Regions from separate parts of the Pseudomonas tructae genome, predicted to be linked through region 1. Evidence: riboswitches for the same ligand, from Rfam matches in the RefSeq annotation. Region 1 holds a riboswitch; each other region holds the start of a gene.
The links. Region 1 has a riboswitch for cobalamin ahead of EXN22_RS13660 (CbtB domain-containing protein). Riboswitches for the same ligand answer to the same signal wherever they lie in the genome.
Positions count from the first base shown of each region.

Region 2: it holds a riboswitch for cobalamin, as region 1 does, so the genes downstream of both, cobO (cob(I)yrinic acid a,c-diamide adenosyltransferase) here and EXN22_RS13660 (CbtB domain-containing protein) in region 1, are expected to answer to the same signal.
Region 3: it holds a riboswitch for cobalamin, as region 1 does, so the genes downstream of both, EXN22_RS10195 ((2Fe-2S) ferredoxin domain-containing protein) here and EXN22_RS13660 (CbtB domain-containing protein) in region 1, are expected to answer to the same signal.

Region 1 covers NZ_CP035952.1:2,978,428-2,985,940, forward strand. The annotation lists gene EXN22_RS13605 (secretin N-terminal domain-containing protein) at 1-72, shown strand, start outside; gene EXN22_RS13610 (type II secretion system protein) at 76-552, shown strand; gene EXN22_RS13615 (type II secretion system protein) at 558-932, shown strand; gene EXN22_RS13620 (type II secretion system protein) at 907-1,437, shown strand; gene csgE (curli production assembly/transport protein CsgE) at 1,434-1,826, shown strand; gene EXN22_RS13630 (curli assembly protein CsgF) at 1,823-2,239, shown strand; gene EXN22_RS13635 (CsgG/HfaB family protein) at 2,268-3,110, shown strand; gene EXN22_RS13640 (DUF1272 domain-containing protein) at 3,201-3,446, opposite strand; gene cobM (precorrin-4 C(11)-methyltransferase) at 3,461-4,207, opposite strand; gene EXN22_RS13650 (cobalamin biosynthesis protein) at 4,238-4,636, opposite strand; gene EXN22_RS13655 (CbtA family protein) at 4,641-5,333, opposite strand; gene EXN22_RS13660 (CbtB domain-containing protein) at 5,345-5,530, opposite strand; cobalamin riboswitch at 5,629-5,858, opposite strand; cobalamin riboswitch at 5,918-6,116, shown strand; gene cobW (cobalamin biosynthesis protein CobW) at 6,213-7,280, shown strand; gene cobN (cobaltochelatase subunit CobN) at 7,284-7,513, shown strand, end outside.
Region 2 covers NZ_CP035952.1:4,560,350-4,567,862, reverse strand. The annotation lists gene hda (DnaA regulatory inactivator Hda) at 1-474, shown strand, start outside; gene EXN22_RS20905 (C40 family peptidase) at 590-1,225, shown strand; gene EXN22_RS20900 (C40 family peptidase) at 1,360-1,893, shown strand; gene EXN22_RS20895 (O-methyltransferase) at 1,911-2,558, shown strand; gene EXN22_RS20890 (hypothetical protein) at 2,570-3,148, opposite strand; cobalamin riboswitch at 3,297-3,520, shown strand; gene cobO (cob(I)yrinic acid a,c-diamide adenosyltransferase) at 3,685-4,296, shown strand; gene EXN22_RS20880 (cobyrinate a,c-diamide synthase) at 4,293-5,588, shown strand; gene bluB (5,6-dimethylbenzimidazole synthase) at 5,579-6,232, shown strand; gene cbiB (adenosylcobinamide-phosphate synthase CbiB) at 6,232-7,140, shown strand; gene cobD (threonine-phosphate decarboxylase CobD) at 7,133-7,513, shown strand, end outside.
Region 3 covers NZ_CP035952.1:2,205,578-2,213,090, forward strand. The annotation lists gene EXN22_RS10165 (ABC transporter permease) at 1-369, opposite strand, end outside; gene EXN22_RS10170 (ABC transporter permease) at 366-1,091, opposite strand; gene EXN22_RS10175 (ABC transporter substrate-binding protein) at 1,167-1,946, opposite strand; gene EXN22_RS10180 (ornithine cyclodeaminase) at 2,195-3,241, opposite strand; gene ctlX (citrulline utilization hydrolase CtlX) at 3,262-4,179, opposite strand; gene EXN22_RS10190 (ABC transporter substrate-binding protein) at 4,313-5,245, opposite strand; gene EXN22_RS10195 ((2Fe-2S) ferredoxin domain-containing protein) at 5,242-5,628, opposite strand; cobalamin riboswitch at 5,734-5,937, opposite strand; gene EXN22_RS10200 (sigma-54-dependent Fis family transcriptional regulator) at 5,943-7,513, opposite strand, start outside.

The DNA of each region.
Region 1 (7,513 bases):
AACCTCAACCGCAGTGTCGAGGTGCCGGACGACCAGGCGCTGGTGGCTGTGCCTGACGCAGTGAGGCCCTGAATCATGAAACGATCGATGGCAGGTTTCAGCCTGATCGAAGTGATGCTGACCCTGGCGCTGCTCGGGTTGCTGGCCTCGATTGCCGCGCCGCTGACCGAAACCCTGGTGCGGCGCAACAAGGAGCAGGAACTGCGCACCGCGCTGTACCAGTTGCGCGATGCCATCGACGCCTACAAGCGCGCGTTCGATGCCGGCTACATCGAAAAATCCCTCGACGCCAGCGGCTACCCGCCGAACCTGCAGGTGCTGGTCGATGGCGTGCGCGATGTGCGCAGTGCCAAGGGTGCCAAGTTCTACTTTCTGCGACGCATTCCACAGGATCCGCTGGTGGCGACGCGCAAGGACGATGAGCCAGGCGGTTGGGGCCTGCGCGCCTATGACAGTCCGGCGCAGAACCCGCGCGATGGCGAAGACGTTTTCGATGTGTATTCCCAGGCCCGTGGCAAAGGCCTCAACGGCATCGCCTACGGGCAGTGGTGAACAATATGAAAGCTAGCCGGGGCTTCACCCTGATCGAACTGCTGGTGGTGATGGCGATCATCGCCACGCTGATGACCATCGCCATGCCGCGCTACTTCAACAGCCTGGAAACCTCGCGCGAGGCCACTCTGCGCCAGAGCCTGGCGGTGATGCGCGAGGCCCTGGACCACTACTACGGCGATACCGGCCGCTACCCCGAATCGCTCGAACAACTGGTGGAGCAGCGTTACCTGCGCGGCGCGCCGCTGGACCCGATCACCGAACGCCGCGACCTGTGGCAGGTGGTAGCGCCGCCTGAAGGTGTCGCAGGTTCAGTGGCCGACATCAAGAGCGGCTCAACCGGGAGGGCCCGTGATGGCAGCCTTTATGCCGAGTGGTAAGGCCGGGCAGGCAGGCTTCACCTACCTGGGCGTGTTGCTGCTGATCGCCGTCACCGGCATGGTCCTGGCGGCCACCGGCACGCTGTGGTCGAGCGTCGCCCAGCGCGAACGCGAACGCGAGCTGCTGTGGGTCGGCGCGCAGTACGCCCAGGCCTTGCGCAGCTACTTTCGCAGCTCGCCGGGACTCGCTCAGTACCCGCAGAGCCTGGAAGAACTGCTCGAAGACAACCGTTACCCCGACCCCAGGCGCCACCTGCGCAGGCTGTACCCGGACCCGATGACCCACAGCGACGACTGGGGCCTGCTGCGTTCGATCGATGGGCGTATCACTGGCGTCTACAGCCGCTCCCAGGCGATGCCGCGCAAGCGCAGCGGTTTTGCCGCGCAGTGGGCCGAGTTCGAGGGCCTGGAGCACTACAGCGACTGGCAGTTCGTTGCCGAAAAAGCTTTTGCCGAAACCGCAGCGGGTGCGCGCAAGGGCCTGGCCCAGGGAGCCGGGCAATGAACCGCCTCAGTGCCTGCGCCCTGGCCCTGGTGCTGCTGGCCGGCACCGCCCGGGGCGGCGCCGAGGACGAGATGATGGGCTTTATCGTCGACAACACCATCTCGCACATCGGCCATGACTTCTATTACAGCTTCGCCGAGCGACTGCGTGCCACCAGCCGCCTGGATTTCAACCTGGTGGTACGCGAACGGCCCGACCCGCGCTGGGGCAGCCTGGTGACGGTCGAGTACGAGCAACGGGTGATGTACCGGCGTTTTCTGCCACCCAACACCACCGAACTCAAGGACGCCGCCTACGAGGCTGCGGACCTGGTCAAGGCGCAGATCATCCAGCGCAAGCTGCAGATGCTGCTGCAGGACACCACTGATCTGGAGAGGGACGAGCTATGAACAATAACAAAACCCGCCGCCTGGCCTTCGCGCTGCTGGCCGCCCTGGGCAGCCAGGCCGGCGCCACGGAGCTGGTCTACACCCCGGTCAACCCGGCGTTCGGCGGCAACCCGTTGAACGGCACCTGGTTGCTCAACAACGCCCAGGCGCAGAACGATCACGACGACCCGGCGATCAAGGACCGCGCTTCGGCCTTCGCCAGCACCTCGGCGCTGGAGCGCTTCACCAGCCAGCTGGAATCGCGCCTGCTGTCGCAACTGCTGACCAACATCAACAACGGCAATACCGGCAGCCTGCAGACCGACGCCTTCATCATCAATGTCATCGACGACTCGGGGGCCTTGAGTATTCAGGTCACCGACCGGGTCACCGGTGAGATTTCGGAAATCCAGGTCAACGGCCTGGCCCCTTGACGGGGCGGGACAACGGGGAGAAACAGCCATGAAACGATTTCTGAGCACACTGCTGATCCTGGCCGCCTTGCAAGGCTGCAGCCTGCGCGAGCCGATGTCGGCCGAACAGGACAGCGAAAGCCCGACCCTGACGCCACGCGCCTCGACCTACTACGACCTGCTCAACATGCCGCGGCCCAAGGGCCGGCTGATGGCGGTGGTGTACGGCTTTCGCGACCAGACCGGGCAATACAAACCGACCCCGGCCAGCTCGTTTTCCACCAGCGTCACCCAGGGTGCGGCAAGCATGCTGATGGATGCCCTGCAGGCCAGCGGCTGGTTCGTGGTACTCGAACGCGAGGGGCTGCAGAACCTGCTGACCGAACGCAAGATCATCCGCGCCTCGCAGAAAAAGCCCGACACCCCGGTGAACATCCTTGGTGAACTGCCACCGCTGCAGGCGGCCAACCTGATGCTGGAAGGCGGCATCATTGCCTACGACACCAACGTGCGCAGTGGCGGCGAGGGCGCGCGTTACCTGGGCATCGACCTGTCGCGCGAGTACCGGGTCGACCAGGTCTCGGTCAACCTGCGGGCGGTGGACGTGCGCAGCGGCCAGGTCCTGGCCAACGTCATGACCAGCAAGACCATCTACTCGGTCGGGCGCAGCGCCGGGGTGTTCAAGTTCATCGAATTCAAGAAACTGCTGGAAGCCGAGGTCGGCTACACCACCAACGAGCCGGCGCAGCTGTGCGTACTGTCGGCGATCGAGGCAGCGGTGGGGCACCTGCTGGCCCAGGGCATCGAGCGGCGCTTGTGGCAGGTGGCGGGGGATGACAGTGGCGACAAGGCGACCCTGGACAAATACCTGAGCCAGTACCAGACCCCGTGAGCAGAGCGGACTTGTTGTGGGAGCGGGCTTGCCCCGCGAAGCGATATAGCTGACAGAAAGCTATCGCGGGGCAACCCCGCTCCCACTAGCTCAGTGGCTTGTGCAGCCGTGTTCCTTGACGATCCGCTGGGTCGAGGCCGGGTTGTTGACCAGCTTGGCCGCCGAGCGCGCCGGTCGCTTGACCAGCTCTCCGCCGCAATTGGGGCACTGGCCCTTGAGCTGACGCTCATCGCAATCCTTGCAAAACGTGCATTCGAACGAGCAGATCAGGGCATCCTGGCTGTCGCCGGGCAGGTCAGTGCCGCAGCATTCACAGTTGGGGCGCAGTTCGAGCATGATCAGATCCTTTGTCAGGGGCGATAGAGATGGGCATGGCTGGCGCGATACAGCGCCGACTCGGAAAAACTGTCGCTGGCCAGTACCCGGCCGACCAGGATCAGTGCAGTACGGCGAAAACCCTTGGCCTGTACCTGCCGGACAATACCATCAAGCGTATCCAGCACCCAGTCCTGATCCGGCCAGGTAGCGCGATGAACCACCGCAATCGGGCAATCACCGCCGTAGTGCGGGCGCAGTTCCTCGACAATCTTCTCCAGGTGCTTGACCCCCAGGTGAATCGCCAGGGTGCTGCGGTGACGGGCCAGGTCGGCCAGTTGCTCACCTGCGGGCATCGGTGACTTGTCGCCATAGCGGGTGAGGATCACGGTCTGGGCGATGTCGGGCAGGGTCAGTTCGCAGCCGAGCAGGGCGGCGCTGGCGGCCACGGCGGTAACGCCTGGGATGATTTCATAGGGAATACCCAGTTCGCGCAGGTAGCGGATCTGTTCACCGATGGCGCCGTACAGGCTCGGGTCACCGCTGTGTACCCGGGCCACATCCAGGCCCTGGTCGTGCGCCTGTTTGATCGCCTCGATAATCTGCGCCAGGTGCAGTTCGGCACTGTTGATGAGCGTCTGCGCGCTGTGCCCTTCGAGCACGGCGGCCGGCACCAGGGAGCCGGCATAGATGATCACCGGGCAACGATGGATCAGACGCTGGCCCTTGACGGTGATCAACTCGGGATCGCCGGGGCCGGCGCCGATGAAATAGACGGTCATGGGGTGTCCTTGGCTGGAAAGCGCTGATTATCAGCGAAAATCACTGCTGCAGGCCAATGCCAGGCTGGCGTCGGCCTGCAAGGTCCGCGGTACCAGCAGGCGTGGCTGGCCAGCAAACTGCGCGGCCAGGGCCAGGGCGGCGCTTTCGGCCACGCCATAACAGCCGCTGTGCTGGTAGGCCACAGCAGAACGATGGCTCAGGTGGTGTTCGAATGCGGCTAATTGCGCCGCGCTGTAGAACAGCAGCGGCACGCCCAGGCGCCGGGCCAGCGCGTGCAGGCCGGGTTCGTCGTGCTTGAGGTCAATGCTGGCAAGGCCCATGACCGCGCCGGGCGGCAGGTCATGGGCGAGCAGGGTGCGGGTGAGCAACTCACCCAGGGCGTCGGCCGGGCAGCCGCGACGGCAACCCAGGCCGAGGTACAACTGCATCCCGTCAGGCCTGGCTGGAGCGGCGATACAGCCAGGCGCTGATCAGGCCCAGGGCCAGCCAGAACGCGGCGTTGGTCAGCAGGGATGCGACCTTGAACTCGGCTTCCAGGGCTTCTGGGGCGAGCATCTGGTGCACCTCAGGTTGCGGCGCGCCGATCACATGGGGCACCACCAGCAGCACCACGCCCAGAGCTTTCAGCAGCCAGTTGTGAGCGAACACAATCAACCCGAGCCCGACCGCAGTGGCGGCAGCGGTACCGACCCACCAGGCCTGACGCTGGGCCAGGTCGGCGGCAGCGGTGCCCGGCAGTTCCGGTGGCAGGCCCAGGGTCGGTGCCAGGCAGAACACGGCAAAGCCGCCCAGGCCCCAGAGCGCACCGCTGATCACCGTCTTCGGTGCGCGCAAGCTGTAGAGCGCGGCAAGGATCAGGGCGAAACCGACCGCCACCACCAGGTTACCGCCGGTGGTCGACAGCACCCGCTGCCAGCCGTCTTCCGGCGACCAGGCTTCGCTGTCGTGATGATGCTCGGCGGTGCCGGCGGCATGTTCATGGGCCGTCTCGACCGCTGGCGCGGCGCTTTCATAGGTTTCCGCCTGAAGAATCAGCGGCGCGACCCAGAAGCTTTGCAGCAGGGTCAGCAGCAGGGCGGCCAGCAGGCCGGTAAAGCCTGCGGTACTGGCAATACGCTTGATCATCGGGGCAGCACTCAGTGGCAAGGGAAGGCGGCGCTGTGGCGGGTATCGTGGGCAGCGTTGTGCACCGCTTCGATGTGCGAGAAACCGGCGAAGTACACCAGGCACAGGCCCAGCAGCGAAGCGCCGACAGCAACCAGCAGGCGTTGGCTGAGGCTTGAAGGGGTAACGGCTGAATGACTGGCGGTACTGGTACGCATGGCGCTTTCCTCTTGGTGTTGTCGGCAACAGGCAAGCGCAGCGAGCCCCTGCACGCGATTCGCCCAGGGGTTGCAACAGCGCCCGCCCACCGCGGGTTTGTTCGGTCTAGCGTTGGGCCGGTCTCCGGGCTGGTGAGGGTGGGGCAGGTGGCCACACCACAGGCGTCACCTTCCCATGCCAGACAGCGGGCACAGTGGTACTGACGCTTTTCTCACTTACCGTTGCGGGGGCAGCACCGGACTTGTCGTACACCTCAATAAAGAAGCGTATGACGCACCGGTTTCCCAGTTTCACCCTTACAGGGCACCCAAACGAATGGCCTTAGCAAATCACGGGCGCAGGCAGGCGTCAATCGTGACAGCAGTTGACCGCTCACCGGGCACTGCGTAGCCTAGCCGCTTCGAGGTTCTTCGGCGTTGGCCGAAGCTAAGACGGGAACGCGGTTCAAGCCGCGGCTGCCCCCGCAACTGTAAGCATTCAAGCGTTCGACACAGCCACTGCAAGCCTTGCGGGAAGGCGTCGTGCGACTGGCCCCGGGGCCGGTGCAATGCAAGCCAGGAGACCTGCCTCGAACAGTTTCCGACATTCAACCGGGCGGGGTGATCCGGTGGCGAACAGGCCAGGTGCGTGACACCTTTGGCGATCGTCCCGCATGCCCGCCATCCTGCCAAGGGCATCGACATGAAAACACTGGCCAAACTCCCCGTCACCATCGTTACCGGCTTTCTCGGCTCGGGCAAGACCACGCTGCTGCGGCATATGCTCGACAACGCCCAGGGGCGGCGCATCGCGGTGATCGTCAACGAGTTCGGCGAGCTGGGCATCGACGGCGAAATCCTTAAACAGTGCAGCATCGGTTGCACCGAAGAAGAGGCCAGCGGCCGCGTCTATGAGCTGGCCAACGGCTGCCTGTGCTGCACCGTGCAGGAAGAATTTTTCACGGTGATGCGCGAGCTGGTGGCCCGTCGCGGCGACCTGGACCACATCCTCATCGAAACCAGCGGCCTGGCCCTGCCCAAGCCACTGGTGCAAGCCTTCCAGTGGCCAGAGATTCGCAACGCCTGCACGGTTGATGCGGTGATTACCGTGGTCGACAGCCCGGCCGTTGCTGCGGGCACCTTTGCCGCCTACCCGGATCAGGTCGACGCCCAGCGCAAACTCGACCCTAACCTGGACCACGAATCGCCGCTGCACGAGCTGTTCGCCGATCAACTGGCCAGCGCCGACCTGGTGGTCCTGAACAAGGCCGACCTGATCGCTGCCGATGACCTGGCCAAGGTTCGCGCCGAGGTCGAAGAAGAGCTGCCGCCAGCGGTCAAGGTGATCGAAGCCAGCAGCGGCCGTCTGCCGCTGGACGTGCTGTTGGGCCTGGGCGCCGAGTCCGAGGCGCACATCGATGGGCGCCGTACTCACCACGACTCGCACCATGACGGTGACGATCACGACGACCATGACCACGATGCCTTCGATTCGATCTCCATCGAATTGCCGCAAGCCGATGAAAGCCTGTTGCTCGACGCCCTGACCCAACTGGTGGTGCAGCACGGCATCCTGCGGGTCAAAGGCTTCGCAGCGATTCCGGGCAAGCCGATGCGCTTGCTGATCCAGGGCGTGGGCACCCGTTTCGACAAGCATTTCGACCGCGCCTGGCGCAGCGAAGAACCGCGTACCACGCGCCTGGTGCTGATCGGCCAGGAGCTGGATGCGCTGCAACTGGAAGCGAGCCTGCGCGCTGCCCTGGGCGCTTGAGTCATGCACCTGCTGCGGACCCAGCCCGGTGGCTTTGTACCGGACGACAGCATTGCCGACCTCGGCCAGACCCCGGCCGAGCTGGTAATCCTCTGCAGCGGTGATTCGCACCTGGCACTGCTGGCCGAAACCGCCCAGCAGTTGCCCGAGGATTTCCCCAGCCTGCGTCTGGCCAACCCGATGCAGGTACAGAATCACGCCTCGGTCGACCTTTACGTCGACGAGGTCTTGCG
Region 2 (7,513 bases), 1.6 Mb from region 1:
TACCTGCCCCTGGCGCAACTGCTCGACCGCGGTGTCGAACTGCTCGATAACCTTGAACAGTACGAACTGGTCTGCCTCGACGACCTGCATGTGATTGCCGGCAAGCCGGAGTGGGAGGAGGCCATGTTCCACCTCTTCAACCGTTTGCGTGACAGCGGTCGACGCCTGTTGCTCGCGGCCTCCAGCTCGCCCCGGGAGTTGCCGATCAAGCTCGCTGACCTCAAGTCGCGGCTGACCCTGGCGCTGATCTTCCAGATGCGCGCGCTGTCTGACGAAGACAAGCTGCGCGCCCTGCAATTGCGTGCTTCGCGCCGTGGCCTGCACCTGACCGACGAGGTCGGGCACTTCATTCTCACCCGCGGTACCCGCAGCATGAGTGCACTGTTCGACCTGCTCGAACGCCTCGACCAGGCTTCCTTGCAGGCTCAGCGCAAGCTCACCATCCCGTTTTTGAAAGAGACTTTGGGCTGGTAAGGCAGGGGCTAGAGCCTCGACACATAAAAGTCACATTATTTTCGATTGAATTTGCAAATCGATGCGATAGAAGGCATAGTCTCGGCTTCTTTAAATTCCAGACACGGTCGTGCCCATGCTAAATCGCTTCGCACCCCTCGTGCCCCTCGCACTCGTGACCCTGCTATTTGGCTGCGCGACCACCGGTCCCGTATCGCAGCAGCAGGTTCAACCGCAACAGGTTTCCGCGCAAGCCTTGACCAAATCCTCCGTCCAGGCGACGTTCGAGGAAGAACTGGCTGCCGAAGCAGAGTTGCAAGATTTCGCCAGCAGCAAGCCTTACCAGCTGCCAGCCCTGGCCGACAACATTCTCGAGCGCGGCATGTCGCTGATCGGTACCCGTTACCGTTTCGGTGGTACCTCCGAGAACACCGGCTTTGATTGCAGCGGCTTCATCGGCTACCTGTTCCGCGAAGAAGCCGGCCTCAATCTGCCGCGCTCGACCCGCGAAATGATCAACGTCAAGGCACCGCTGGTTGCTCGCAACAACCTCAAGCCTGGTGACCTGCTGTTTTTTAGCACCAATGGTCGTGGCCGCGTCAGTCATGCCGGGATCTACCTGGGTGACGACCAGTTCATCCACTCCAGCAGCCGCCGCAGCGGTGGTGTGCGCATCGACAAGCTCGGTGATCGCTACTGGAGCAAGACCTTCATCGAAGCCAAGCGTGCACTGGCCATGGCTCCGGCTGCGACTACCCTCTCGCGCAACTGATCCTGCGACAGGTTCGATCACGGCGACGTAGCTGAAAAGCTCGTCGCCGTGCGTGTTTACAGAAAGCGTCTAATCTAAATTCTCAACTATTTTCGGCTCTAAGCCGGAGCGGCTTCAGACAGGATGTTCTGACCATGGCGATGATGGCGCGCCTCGCTGTACTTTCCCTCGCGGCACTGCTCGGTGCCTGCTCAAGTCATGCCCCGGCCCCGCGTAAAGTGGTTGAGCCGGCGATCATGGCCCCGCAAGTGTATTTCTCCCCGGTTGCCGAAGACGTGCTGTTTCGCGCCCTGGGCCTGGTTGGCACGCCGTACCGCTGGGGCGGCAACACCCCGGACTCGGGTTTCGATTGCAGTGGCCTGATTGGCTATGTGTACCGCGATGCCGCTGGCATCTCGCTGCCGCGCTCGACCCGTGAAATGATCGGCATCCGCGCCCCGAGCATCGAGCGCAACGACCTGCAGTCCGGTGACCTGGTGTTCTTTGCCACCAACGGCGGCTCCCAGGTCAGCCATGCCGGCATCTATGTCGGAGAAGGGCGCTTCGTCCATGCTCCAGCCACCGGCGGAACGGTGCGCCTGGACTACCTGTCCAACAGCTACTGGCAAAAAACCTACCTGAACGCCAAGCGCGTGCTGCAGCCTGCGCACCTGGCGCGCAACCCCTGAACCTTTCGAGGTAGACGATGACCGCTCAGACGCTCTACCTCGACGATTCGCTCTACCACTACCTGCAAAGCGTGTCGCTGCGCGAGACACCCTTGCTCGCCCGTTTGCGCGCTGAAACCCAGACGCTGCCCGAAGCGCGCTGGCAGGTGGCGCCGGAGCAGGGGCAACTGCTGGCGCTGCTGGTGCGCCTGATCGGTGCGCAACGGGTGATCGAGGTGGGTACCTTCACCGGCTACAGCGCTCTGTGCATGGCTCAGGCCATGGAGCACGGGCAGTTGCTCTGTTGTGATCTTGAAGGTAGCTACAACGCCGTGGCCTGGCGCTACTGGCAAGAGGCCGGGGTTGCCGAGCGTGTCGAGCTGCGCCTGGCGCCGGCGTTACAGACTTTGGCGACCCTGCCGGCAGAGCGCTACGACCTGATCTTCATCGATGCCGACAAGGCCAACTACCCGCACTACCTGGAAGAAGCGCTGCGCTTGCTGCGTCATGGTGGGCTGGTGCTGTTCGACAACACCTTATGGAGCGGGCGGGTGCTGGAGAAACAGCCGGACAGCGAAGACACCCGCGCGATTCAGGCATTGAACCATAAGCTCAAGGATGACCTGCGGGTGGACTTGTCGATGTTGCCGATTGGAGATGGTTTGACCCTGTGCCGTAAGCGCTGATCTCGCCCGTTTCAGGCCTGCTTGAGCAGCAGGGCGATGCCGGGGTGATACTGGCCGGCTTCGTTGTGCAGCTTGCGGTAGGCGTAGGGGAAGTACCAGGCAATGGCGCAGGCGTTGTGTTTTTGCAGGTCGTCGACCAAGTCCTGGAGCTCTTCGGGGCTGGCGTGCTGGCCGGCTTTCCAGGGGCTGGCGAACAGCGCGGCAACCTTGAGCTGGCTCGGCGCGGCGATCTGCCGGGCGGCATATACAGTCTCGGCCAGGGCGTTGTTGAGGTCGAGCTTGGCTATTTTCGGCCAGCGCTGGCTGGCTTGCAGGTAGGCGGCTTCTTCACGGCTGGCAATGTACAGGTCGCAGCGGCCTTCACGGTCACCGTCCTCGCGCTGCTTGCGGCTTTGATGCTGTTGCAGGGTCACCAGCTCAGCTTGCCAGGCTGCGGCGCAAAGTAGGCCGAGGTTAGCCTGGGCGCCGTGCCAGTAGGGCGCCTCGCCATCGCCGAGGGTCTGGTTGAAGCGGTCGATGCAATCGACCCAGCGTTCCAGGGCAGGGCGCAGGAATTCCAGGCGCGGGTTATTGATGATCAGGCCTTGCATGCTGCTCTCCCTTGTAGTTGTGATCGAGTACAGCCGAGATTGTGGCTATTTGATATCACTGAAGTCAGTGTTGCACAAGATGACAAAGGCGCCATTGATCCAGGCCAGTTCAGCGCCTTTCATTGACGCTCCGGGTGCAACCCTCTAACCTTCGCGACTTGTTTCAGGTGCTCTGCAGGCTGTGGCCTGGCAGGGTGAAACAGGGAAGCCGGTGGGCGCGCAGGGCGCGCGAATCCGGCGCTGCCCCCGCAACGGTAAGTGAGTCAAGGCTGCGCAGGGCCACTGGGGTCGTAACCCCGGGAAGGCGCGCGGCCCCGGGTGTTCATGACCCCGCTCACAAGCCCGGAGACCGGCCTGTAACAGTCAACGGCATCACGGAGGGTGATGCGCGGTTCCTCCGGCCTGTGCCGCAGCCCTGCGCGTTTTCCGTCTGCCATATCCATTCATCTGTCACGCCGATTCCTTCGCGCCCTTTGTGCAGCCATGGGCTGCCACGTTCGTTGCGGGTCGGCCGACAGTGGTTTGCGGAGAACCTCATGACTGAATCCACCGAACGCGACGAACGCCACCTGGCGCGCATGCAGCGTAAAAAGGCTGTGATCGACGAGCGCATTGCCAATTCCCCCAACGAGTGCGGTTTGCTGCTGGTGCTTACCGGCAACGGCAAGGGCAAGAGCAGTTCGGCCTTCGGCATGCTTGCCCGGGCCATGGGCCACGGTATGCAGTGCGGTGTGGTGCAGTTCATCAAGGGCCGTAACAGCACCGGTGAAGAGCTGTTCTTCCGGCGCTTCCCCGAGCAGGTGCGTTACCACGTGATGGGCGAGGGCTTTACCTGGGAAACCCAGGACCGCCAGCGTGACATCGCCGCTGCCGAAGCCGCCTGGGCAGTGTCGCGGCAGATGCTTCAGGACCCGTCGATCGCCTTTGTGCTGCTCGATGAGCTGAACATCGCCCTCAAGCATGGCTACCTCGACCTGGACCAGGTGCTCAGCGACCTGCAGGCCCGCCCACCAATGCAGCACGTAATCGTCACCGGTCGTGCGGCCAAGGATGAAATGATCGAACTGGCCGACACCGTCACTGAAATGGGCATGCTCAAGCACGCCTTCCAGGCCGGCATCCGCGCCCAGAAGGGCGTCGAACTATGAGTGATGCGCGCCATTGCCCGGCGGTGTTGATCGCCGCACCGGCTTCCGGCCAGGGCAAGACCACGGTGACTGCCGCGCTGGCGCGCCTGCATCGCAACCAGGGCCGCAAGGTCCGGGTATTCAAGTGCGGTCCGGACTTTCTCGACCCGATGATCCTTGAGCGCGCCAGCGGTGCGCCGGTGTATCAGCTTGACCTGTGGATGGTCGGCGAGCAGGAGAGCCGCAGGCTTTTGTGGGAAGCGGCGGCCGAGGCTGACCTGATCCTGATCGAAGGGGTCATGGGCTTGTTCGATGGCACGCCATCGAGCGCCGACCTGGCCCGACATTTTGGCGTACCGGTGCTGGCGGTGATCGATGGCACGGCCATGGCCCAGACCTTCGGCGCCCTGGCCCTGGGCCTGGCGCGTTATCAACCGGACCTGCCGTTTGCCGGGGTACTGGCCAACCGTGTCGGTACCCTGCGCCATGCCCAGTTGCTTGAAGGCAGCCTGACCCAAGGGCTGCGCTGGTATGGCGGGCTGTCGCGAGAAACCGGCATCGAGCTGCCGAGCCGCCACCTGGGTCTGGTCCAGGCCAGTGAGCTGAACGACCTCGATGCGCGCCTGGATGCCGCTGCAACTGCTCTGGGTGCCAGTTGCGATGCGGCTTTGCCGCCGGCGGTGAGCTTCGCCGCGCCGAGCGAAGTTGCCATCGAGCCTTTGCTGCAAGGCGTGCGCATTGCGGTCGCCCGCGACGAGGCCTTTGCCTTCACCTATGGCGCCAACCTCGACCTGTTGCGCGCCATGGGGGCGCAGCTGGCGTTCTTCTCACCGCTGCATGACGCAAGCTTGCCGCCGGCCGACAGCCTGTATCTGCCCGGTGGTTACCCGGAGCTGCATCACCAGGCGCTGGCCGCCAACACACCGATGCTCGAGGCCATTCGCGGCCACCATCACGCTGGTAAACCATTGCTCGCCGAATGCGGCGGCATGCTCTACCTGCTCGATGCTCTGACCGATGTGGCCGGTGAGCGCGCCGAGCTGCTTGGCCTGCTGGCTGGCGAGGCCGTGATGCAAAAGCGTCTGGCGGCCCTGGCCCTGCAAGCGGTAGAGCTGCCGGAAGGTACCCTGCGCGGGCACACCTACCATCATTCGCTAACCAGTACCGAGCTTGAACCGATTGCCCGTGGGCAGAGCCCCAACGGTGGCCGGGGCGCCGAGGCGGTGTACCGCTGCGGCCGGCTGACGGCTTCCTACGTGCATTTCTACTTTGCTTCCAACCCCCAGGCATCGGCGGCGCTGTTGTGTCCATGAACGAGCATGCTTTTACCGCAGCCGAGCGCGCTGCGGTTTATCGCGCCATCGGCGAGCGCCGTGATATGCGCCACTTCAGTGGTGGCGAAGTGGCCCCTGAAGTGCTCGCCCGCCTGCTTGAAGCCGCGCATCAGGCCCCCAGCGTTGGCCTGATGCAGCCCTGGCGGTTTATTCGCATTACCCGACCTGAACTGCGCCAAGGTATCCAGGCCCTGGTCGAAGAGGAGCGACTGCGCACCGCGCAGGCGCTGGGTGAGCGTTCCGACGACTTCATGAAACTCAAGGTCGAGGGCATCAACGACTGCGCCGAGCTGCTGGTCGCTGCGCTGATGGATGAGCGTGACGCACATATCTTCGGCCGTCGCACCTTGCCGGAAATGGACTTGGCGTCGCTGTCCTGTGCAATCCAGAACCTCTGGCTGGCGGCCCGCGCCGAAGGCCTGGGGATGGGCTGGGTATCGTTGTTCGAGCCCCAGGCCCTGGCCACGCTGCTGGGCATGCCGGCCGGCGCCAAACCGCTGGCGATCCTGTGCCTGGGCCCGGTGCAGGTGTTCTACCCGGCACCCATGCTGGTGCTCGAAGGCTGGGCCACGGCGCGGCCGCTGCATGAATTGTTGTTTGAAAACCAGTGGGGAGAGTCTTGATGAGTGTGGCTTTGCTGACGGTGGCCGGGGTGGCGTTGGATGCGCTGCTGGGTGAGCCCAAACGCCGGCATCCACTGGTGGCCTTCGGGCGCCTCGCTGCGCGCCTGGAGCAACGCTTCAATGCCGGCGGGCGTGGCTGGCGCAGTCATGGGGTTACGGCCTGGTTCCTGGCCGTGGTGCCGCTGACCTTCCTCGCCATGCTGCTGTCCTGGCTACCGTACATCGGCTGGCTGATTGAAGTGCTGGCGCTGTATTGCGCCCTGGGCCTGCGCAGCCTTGGTGAACATGTGACGCCAGTGGCCGAAGCCTTGCGCCAGGGTGATCTGGAAAAGGCGCGGCAGCGGGTGGGCTATCTGGTCAGCCGTGAAACCCGCGAACTCGATGAAACTGCCGTGGCTCGCGCCGCCACCGAGTCGGTGCTGGAGAACGGCAGTGATGCGGTGTTCGCCGCACTGTTCTGGTTTGTCGTCGCCGGTGTCCCCGGGGTGGTGCTATACCGCCTGAGCAACACCCTGGACGCGATGTGGGGCTATCGTAATGAACGCTTCGAACGCTTTGGCTGGGCCGCTGCGAAGATCGATGACCTGCTCAACTATGTTCCGGCACGCTTGGTGGCGTTGACCTACGCACTGCTGGGCAAAACCCGCCTGGCCCTGAGCTGTTGGCGACGCCAGGCGCCGTTGTGGGACAGCCCCAATGCTGGCCCGGTGATGGCGGCCGGGGCCGGGGCTTTGGGCGTCGAGCTGGGCGGCCCGGCGGTGTATCACGGCGAGTTGCATGAGCGCCCGCAACTGGGCGAGGGCCCACAGGCCGATGCCGAGGCTATCGGGCGCGGCTGGCGCCTGGTTTGCCAGGGTGTATGGTTGTGGTTGCTGTTGTTGTGCCTGGGGGCTGAATTCTATGCTTGAACACGGTGGTCGCCTGCAACGCGCAGTCCAGCAATATGGCATCGCCCGCGAAAACTGGCTGGACCTGTCCAGCGGCATTGCCCCCTGGCCCTATGCAATCCCCGAGATTCCGTTGCACGCCTGGGCACGCTTGCCGGAAACCGACGACGGTCTGGAACAGGCGGCCTGTGCGTACTACCAGGTCGAGCACCTGTTGCCGGTGGCCGGTTCCCAGGCCGCGATCCAGGCCTTGCCACGGCTGCGCCGCCCCGGCACGGTCGGTGTGCTGTCGCCCTGTTATGCCGAGCACGCCGAAGGCTGGCGCCGTGCCGGGCACCGGGTGCGTGAATTGTCGCAAGATCAGGTCGATTACTACCTCGACAGCCTCGATGTG
Region 3 (7,513 bases), 770 kb from region 1:
CCCGGCGAAAATCTCCACGGTGTAGGCGCAGGTATTGAGCACGAAGGCCAGCAGCGTGCAGTTCAACGCGTTGCGAAAGAACTGGTCGAGCAGGGCGTGATCACGTACCACTTCCAGCCCGTACAGGCCGGTGTAGCAGATCAGCAGCTGGATGTAGAGCGGCGTGCCGCGGAACACGAAGGTGTAGAACTCCACCGGCCAGCGCAGCCACAGATTGCGCGATACCCGCGCCAGGGCCAGCGGCAGCGACAGGAAAAAGCCCAGGACCATGGTGATGACGAACAACCACAGGGTCATGGCCAGCCCGGACAGCCCGCCACCATCGCTGTACAGGTAGGCCTGGCCGTATTGCTCAAAGAGTTCGATCATCGTGCCAGCTCCTTGATACCGGTGTTGTAACGCCGCTCCAGGTGCTTGAACAAGCGATTGGAGAGGGTGGTGATCAACAGGTAAACGAGCCCTGCGATGATCAGGAAGTACAGGGTGTTGTTGGTGGTCTTGCCGGCGTTTTGCGCAGCCTTGACCAGGTCGGCCAGGCCGATGATCGACACCAGCGCGGTGGACTTGAGCAGCACCAGCCAGTTGTTGCCCAGGCCCGGCAGGGCGAAGCGCATCAGTTGCGGGAACAGCACCAGGCGAAAGCGTTGCACCTTGCTCAAGCCGTAGGCCGTGGCGGCTTCCAGTTGCCCGGCTGGCACGCTGAGGATTGCCCCGCGAAAGTTCTCGGTGAAGTAGGCGCCATAGATGAAGCCCAGCGTGATGACCCCGGCGGTAAAAGGGTCGATCTCGAAGTAGTCCCAGCCGAGTAGTTCGGTCAGGTCGTTGAGCCACAGTTGCAGGGTGTAGAAGATCAGCAGGATCAGCACCAGGTCCGGCACGCTGCGAATCAGCGTGGTGTAGAGGGTGGCGGGGATGCGCAGCAGCTTGTGCCGCGACAGCTTGGCGCTGGCGCCGAACAGGCCCAGGGCCAGGCTCAGGGCCAGTGACAGCAGCGCAAGCTTCAAGGTCATCCAGGTCCCTTGCAGCAACAGCGGGCCGAAGCCCTGCAGGCTCAGGGCCTGCCAGCCATGGGAGTGAAGGAAGTCGTTCACGGGAAAAATCTCGGTAGGACGCAGGGCAAATGCGGCCGCGATCAGCTCAGGGCGAGCGGATCGCGGTGGCACGGCTTACTCGTTGTAGATGTCCAGGTCGCCGACGTACTTTTTCTGGATGGCGGCGAAGGTGCCGTCGGCGTGGATGGCGGCGATGCCTTTGTCGAGCAGGGCCTTGAGTTCGCTGTCGTTCTTGCGCAGGCCCATGGCGATGTCCAGGGGCAGGGTCGGGTCCTTGATCGCCGGGCCGCTCTTGAAGTCGGCGCCTTCAGGCTTGGACAGGAAATTGAGCTGGGCTTCGAGCTTGTCGGTCAGGGTGGCGTCGAGGCGGCCGTTGAGCAGGTCAGCGTAGTTCTGGTCCTGAGCCTGGTAGGCCTTGACCTGTGCCCCCAGCGGCGTCAGCTTGGCGCGGGCGTAGGCTTCTTGCAGCGAACCCTGTAGCACACCGATCTGCTTGCCCTTGAGCGACTCGGGGGTGTCGCCGAAGTCGGCGCTCTTGCGCACGATCACCGAGGTCGGGCTGAGGAACAGTTTGGCGCTGAAGTCGATCTGCTTTTCCCGGGCCGGGGTCACCGCCATCGACGACATGATGGCGTCGAACTTGCGCGCCCGCAGGGCCGGGATCATGCCGTCGAATTCGTTGTGCACCCAGGTGCACTTGACTTGCAGCTTGGCGCAGATGGCATTGCCCAGCTCGATGTCGAAGCCTTGCAGGCTGCCATCGGCGGCAACGGATTCAAAAGGTGGGTATTCGGGGTAGACGCCGAAACGGATCTCGGTCCATTCCTTGGCCTGCACCGCACTTGCGCACAGTGGCAGGAGAAGCACGCTGAGGAGCTTTCGCAGCGAAGTCATATGAGTATCCCTGAGTTTTATAGTTGATGTAGGGCAGTGATGCGCTTCTGGTCTTTTAGTGACTCTCGGGTCGGGCTCAGAATGCGCGATGACGACGTTTTTTTTGTGTCGTTTGAACCGGCGACGGCTGCCGGATTTTGCTGTTAAAGCGTGTATGTCAGCCGAATCGGCTGGAGCGCCTCCTGTTTAGGCTTCAGTTACAGCAGTTTCCGATCTGCCGCGCCCTGGCACGGCAGAATCGGTCGGGTTCAGGCGCGTTTTTTCTGCAGCGTTTCAACCGGTGCACGCAACAGCGCGAACAGGTCTTTGGGGTTCTTGAGCTCCGGAACCAGGGCGATCTCGCTGCCGATGTCCAGGGCCTTGGCCACGTCGAGCACATAACGCAGCGCCGAGTAATCTTCAAGGGCGAAGCCCACCGAATCGAACAGGGTCACTTGCTCGGCGTTTTCGCGACCGGCCGCCTGGCCGTTGACCACTTGCCAGAATTCGGTGGTTGGCGAGTCGGCGGGCATCTGCTGGATCTCGCCTTCGATGCGGCTTTGCGGTTCGTATTCGACGATCACCCGTGCGCGCTCGACGATCGCGCGGTGCAGCTCGGTCTTGCCCGGGCAGTCGCCGCCGACGGCATTGAGGTGCATGCCCGGCTCGATCATTTCCGGGCTGAGGATGGTGGCGAAAGCCTTGTCGGCGGTCACTGTGGTGACGATGTCGGCACCGCGCACCGCTTCGGCGACGGAGCTTGCGACGCTCACCTTGATTGCCGGGTAAGCACTGAGGTTGGCCACCAGCTTGGCGCTGGCCGCAGGGTCCAGGTCATACAGGCGGATGTCGTCGATGCCCAGCAGGGCATGGAAGGCCAGGGCCTGGAACTCGCTTTGCGAGCCGTTGCCGATCAACGCCATGCTGCGGCTGTCCTTGCGTGCCAGGTAGCGGGCGGCCAGGGCCGAGGTGGCGGCGGTGCGAATGGCGGTGGTCAGGGTCATCTCGCTGAGCAGTACCGGCGCACCGGTATCGACGTCACCCAGGGCGCCGAAGGCCATCACTGTCAGCATGTTGCGCTGGGTATTCTTCGGATGACCGTTCACGTACTTGAAGGCATACAGGTTGGCGTCGGAGACCGGCATCAACTCGATCACGCCATCAGGCGAGTGGTTGGCCAGGCGGGCGCATTTCTCGAAGTCGTGCCAGCGCAGGTAGTCCTCACGGATGTACTCGGCCATCTCGCTGATGCAGGTGCTCAGGCCTTTGTGCAGCACCAGGCGGCTGAGGTCGGTAACGTCGATATAGCGGGTCATGATGAACTCCTTTGTTGTAATCAGTGACGGACGGGCAGGTGCACTTCGGCAAGCATGCAGCGTGCGCTGCCACCGCCGATGCGCTCGATATGGTCGATGTTCACCACCACCGGATGGCTGTGCCGCTCCACCTGCTGACGCTGTTCGGGGCTGAGCGAGCGCCAGGCACTGCGCGACATCACCAGCAGCGGCTGGCCTTGCTTGTCGTGGACTTCGAGCATGTTGCCGGCGAAGCCTTCGAGCTGGTCGAAGTCCAGGGCCAGGATGTCCTTGCCGGTGTCGCGCAGTGAGTGCTCAAGGGCACGGCGCTCGTGGGCCTCGGGCAGCGCCTGCAGGCAGACCAACGAGAGCCCGCGGCCGACGCTCATCATCACGTTGCTGTGATAGATCGGCGCCTGCTGGCGGTCGACGGCGTGGAACAGGCACAGGCGATAGTCGAGCTGTTCGGCGAACAGGCGCAGGGCCTGGGTGTGGGTACGCCCGGAATGGCAGGCGTAGCTGATCCGGTGCTCGCGATCCAGGACCATGCTGCCGGTCCCTTCCAGATACATACTCTGCTGTTCCAGCGGGCTCAGATCGATGGTCTGACGGACTGCGAAGCGCTCTTCGAGGACCTTGAGTACACCCTTGCTGCGCTCCAGGCGACGGTTCTGGCCTTCCATCGGGTAGAGCACCAGGCTGCCGTCGGCGTGGCTGCTCCACCAGTTGTTGGGAAAGATCGAATCGGGCGTGTGCGGCGCCGGGGTGTCTTGCACCACCAGGACGTCGACGCCGTGCTGGCGTAGGGTGTCGACATACCCATCGAACTCCTGCAGCGCTTTATGCTGTGCCTGCTCCGGGTCGAGCAAAGCCTGCTGAAAGCGGTTGTTGAGGGCAGTGTCCGGGTTGAAGGCGAACCGCGCCGGGCGGATCATCAAGACTGTATTTGTTGTTTGCATCGAGGCACGCATCCGGGGTGGGCTGTGTGCTTATTGTCGATGTGATCAAGGATAAATCCCGGCTGAAGCGCGTTGGGCGCTCAGCCGGTAAAGCTGAAATAGTGGGTTTGGCAGCGGAATCTGCTGTGATGGCTCACGGCGGGTCTTGCTTGAAGGCGTGCAGCTGTCGGGCCAGGCCCAAGGCGGTACTGGCACTGTGTTCGCCGGGCAGCAGGTGGGTGAAGGGCAGGTCGATCAGGCGATTGTCGCGCACCGCCTGCAGGTGCGAGAGTGCCGGGTGCTTGCCCAGGAAGGCGCGCTTGCTGGCAGCGGGCGACCACACGGCATCGGCAAGAATGATCACGTCGGGGTCGGCGCGCAGCAGGCTTTCGGCATCGACCGTGACCCGGTTCTGCTCGATCTCGGCATACAGGTTACGCCCGCCCGCAGCTTCGATCAGTTGGGTAATGAAGCCTCGCTTGCCTTCGCTTTGCAGGCCGTTGACCTCACTGTCGAGGTAGAACACCGAAAGGGGCTCGCCTTGCCCGGCGATGGCGCGTGCGTCAGCCAGGTCCTGGCGCTGGCGGTCGATCAGCTGGTTGGCCCGGGCCTCGCGTTGCAGCAGGCGACCGAGGGTGCGCAGGTCTTGCTCAACGGCGGCAAAACCGTTTTGCGCTGCTGGCGTGCAGGCGTTCTCCAGCAGATAGGTATCGATGCCGTTGGCCTTCAGGGTCGTGCGCGGGGCTACGCCGTCGCTGTCGCGAAAGGCACTGGCAAAACCGCCGACCAGCAGGTCATAACCCTGGGCGTAGACCACCTCGGTCGCCGGGTAGCGGCGCGACAGCAGCGGCACGCCGCGATAGCGACCGCTGGCCAGCGCTTGCGGGTTGTCATCGATGTAACTGACGGCGGCGAGTGCTGGGCCGGCTTCAAGGGCCAGCAGCAGGTCGGCCGCATGCTGATTGAGGGCCAGGATGCGCTGCGGACGCTCCGCTGCCAGGTGCCAGGTCTGCCCGCAATTCTGAAAGTCGAGGGCCATCGCGCTGCTGCTCATAACCACCAGCAAGCTGGCGCTGACCCACCTCATGACAGCTGGCCATTGAGCAGCAGTTCGGGCACCGGCTGGCCCTCGATCAGGTGCACGCGCACCAGGCGTTGCGCCTCTTCGGCGTTGGCCACCCGGTACCAGCAGCGGTCCGGGTACACCGTCAGCACCGGGCCGAGGTTGCAGGGGAATTGGCAATGGCTGCGGGTCAGCAGCACGCCGTCAGTGGTTTCGATACGGTTGGCCACCAGCAGCTCGCGACGCAGGACTTTCCACAGGGGCAGGGCACCGCGTTGCACACAGCGCGGGCCGGTGCAAAGCATAACGTGACGGCTATGTTCGGGGATCTGCGACCACTCGGGTTTGCTCTGGATCTGCTCTTCGGCGAGGCGGCCGCGGCGACGCTTGGGGGGTGTTGCTGTCATGGACTTCTCGAAAAAATCGCGAAGCGCACAGCAGGGTCCCCGGCCAACACGCGCCAGAGAGCCGGCTCGTGCCCGCCCTCCGCAGGTTTGCCTGAATGACTGCGTGCAGTCGTGGGGCTTCAGGCCGGTCTCCGGGCTTGCGAGGCGTAAAGACATTCACCTTCCCATGCCCGTGGGCACAGTGGTGTATTGAATGCTTCACTCGCTTACCGTTGCGGGGGCAGCGCCGGACTGGTCGATAACGACGCACCGGCTTCCCGTTTCACCTGACGCACGGCGGCGGCAGGCACCTGAAACTGGCAGGCATCTGACCATCAGCCCAGGCGTTCGTCAACTGCGCAGCCATGGCCCTGGGCGTGCAGGCGCTTGTACAAGGTGGTGCGGCTGATGCCCAGGTCCCGGGCCAGGGCCGAGATATTGCCATTGAGGGCCTGCAGGCGTTGGCCGAGGTCGTCGGTCTGGGGCCGTGGCGTCAGTACTGGCGCCTGGGGACTTGCGGCAGACAGCTCGGCAAAGAAGCTGTCCGGCAGGTGTTCCACGGCAAGCGCGTGCTTGCCCGCCAGGGCCAACGCCACCTGGAGCACGCTGGCCAGTTGGCGCAGGTTGCCCGGCCAGGGGTGCTGGAGCAGCAGTTCCAGCACCTTGCCGGGTATCTGTGTCGGCACCCCGGGGTCGCGGTACTGCTGGTGTATCTGTTCGATCAGGGCCAGGCGGTCGCTGCGTTCACGCAGCGGCGGCAGCACCAGGCTCAAGCCTGCAATGCGGTAATACAGGTCCTGGCGAAAGTGACCCAGGCGCACCTGGTCGGCGAGGTGCTGATTGGTCGCCGAGATCACGCGGATATCCACCTGGGTCGCTTCGCCGCTGCCCAGGGGCTGGATACTGCGGGTCTGCACAAAGCGCAGCAGACGAGCCTGGGTCGGCAGAGGCATGTCACCAATTTCATCGAGGAACAGTATGCCCTGGTCGGCCTTGCGGATCAGGCCGAGGTTACCCTTGTGATGGGCGCCGGTGAACGCGCCTTTCTCGTAGCCGAACAACTCGGACTCCACAAGCTCCGCAGGGATCGCCGCGCAGTTCACGGCAATCAGCGGTTGATTGGCGCGGCTGCTGGCACGGTGCAGGGCATTGACGAAGACTTCCTTGCCGGCCCCGGTTTCGCCTTCGATCAACAGCGGGATGTCTTTTTCCAGCATTACTGCAGCCTGGGCCAGGGCCTTGGCGATGCGCGGGTCGCAACCTGGCGGGGTACGGCTGAGCGCTGCGCCCTTTGGGGGTTGGGTCGGCGCATGCAGCAAGCAGTGAAAGCGGTTGCGACCGGTCACTTGCAGGGCAAACGGCTGCTCGTTGCGGTGAGCCAACAGCTGCGCCAATGGCGTTCTGAAAAGCTGCTCCAAGGTGCACTGCAACGGATTTTGCCCAAGCAAACTGTCGGCCCGGCGATTGGCCGCCAGGACCCGGCCCTGATCATCGAACAGCAGCAGCCCGGCCCATTGACTGTCGAGGTTGTTGGCGCCGGTATTGAAGCTCAGCTGTTGGTAATCCGCGGCAAACCGCGCAAGGATCAGGCGGTTCTCCAGGCTCTGGCTCATCATCCGCACCAGGCCCTGGGTTTGCGCCGCAGGCAGGTAGCTGTCGCTGGAGGCATCAAGTACGCCGATCAGTTGGCGTTCGGCGTCGAACAACGGTGCGGCGGCGCTGGTCATGAAACGGTTGAGCTTGAGAAAGTGCTCATCCTGGCTGACATGCACGGCTTCGCCGGTAGCCAGGGCGGTGCCGATGGCGTTGGTGCCCACCCCTTGCTCCCGCCAGCAGGCACCGGCATTGAAACCGTGACGCTGGCGCGGCTCGATGAAGCGGCGGGTACCCCAGGCCTCGAGCAACT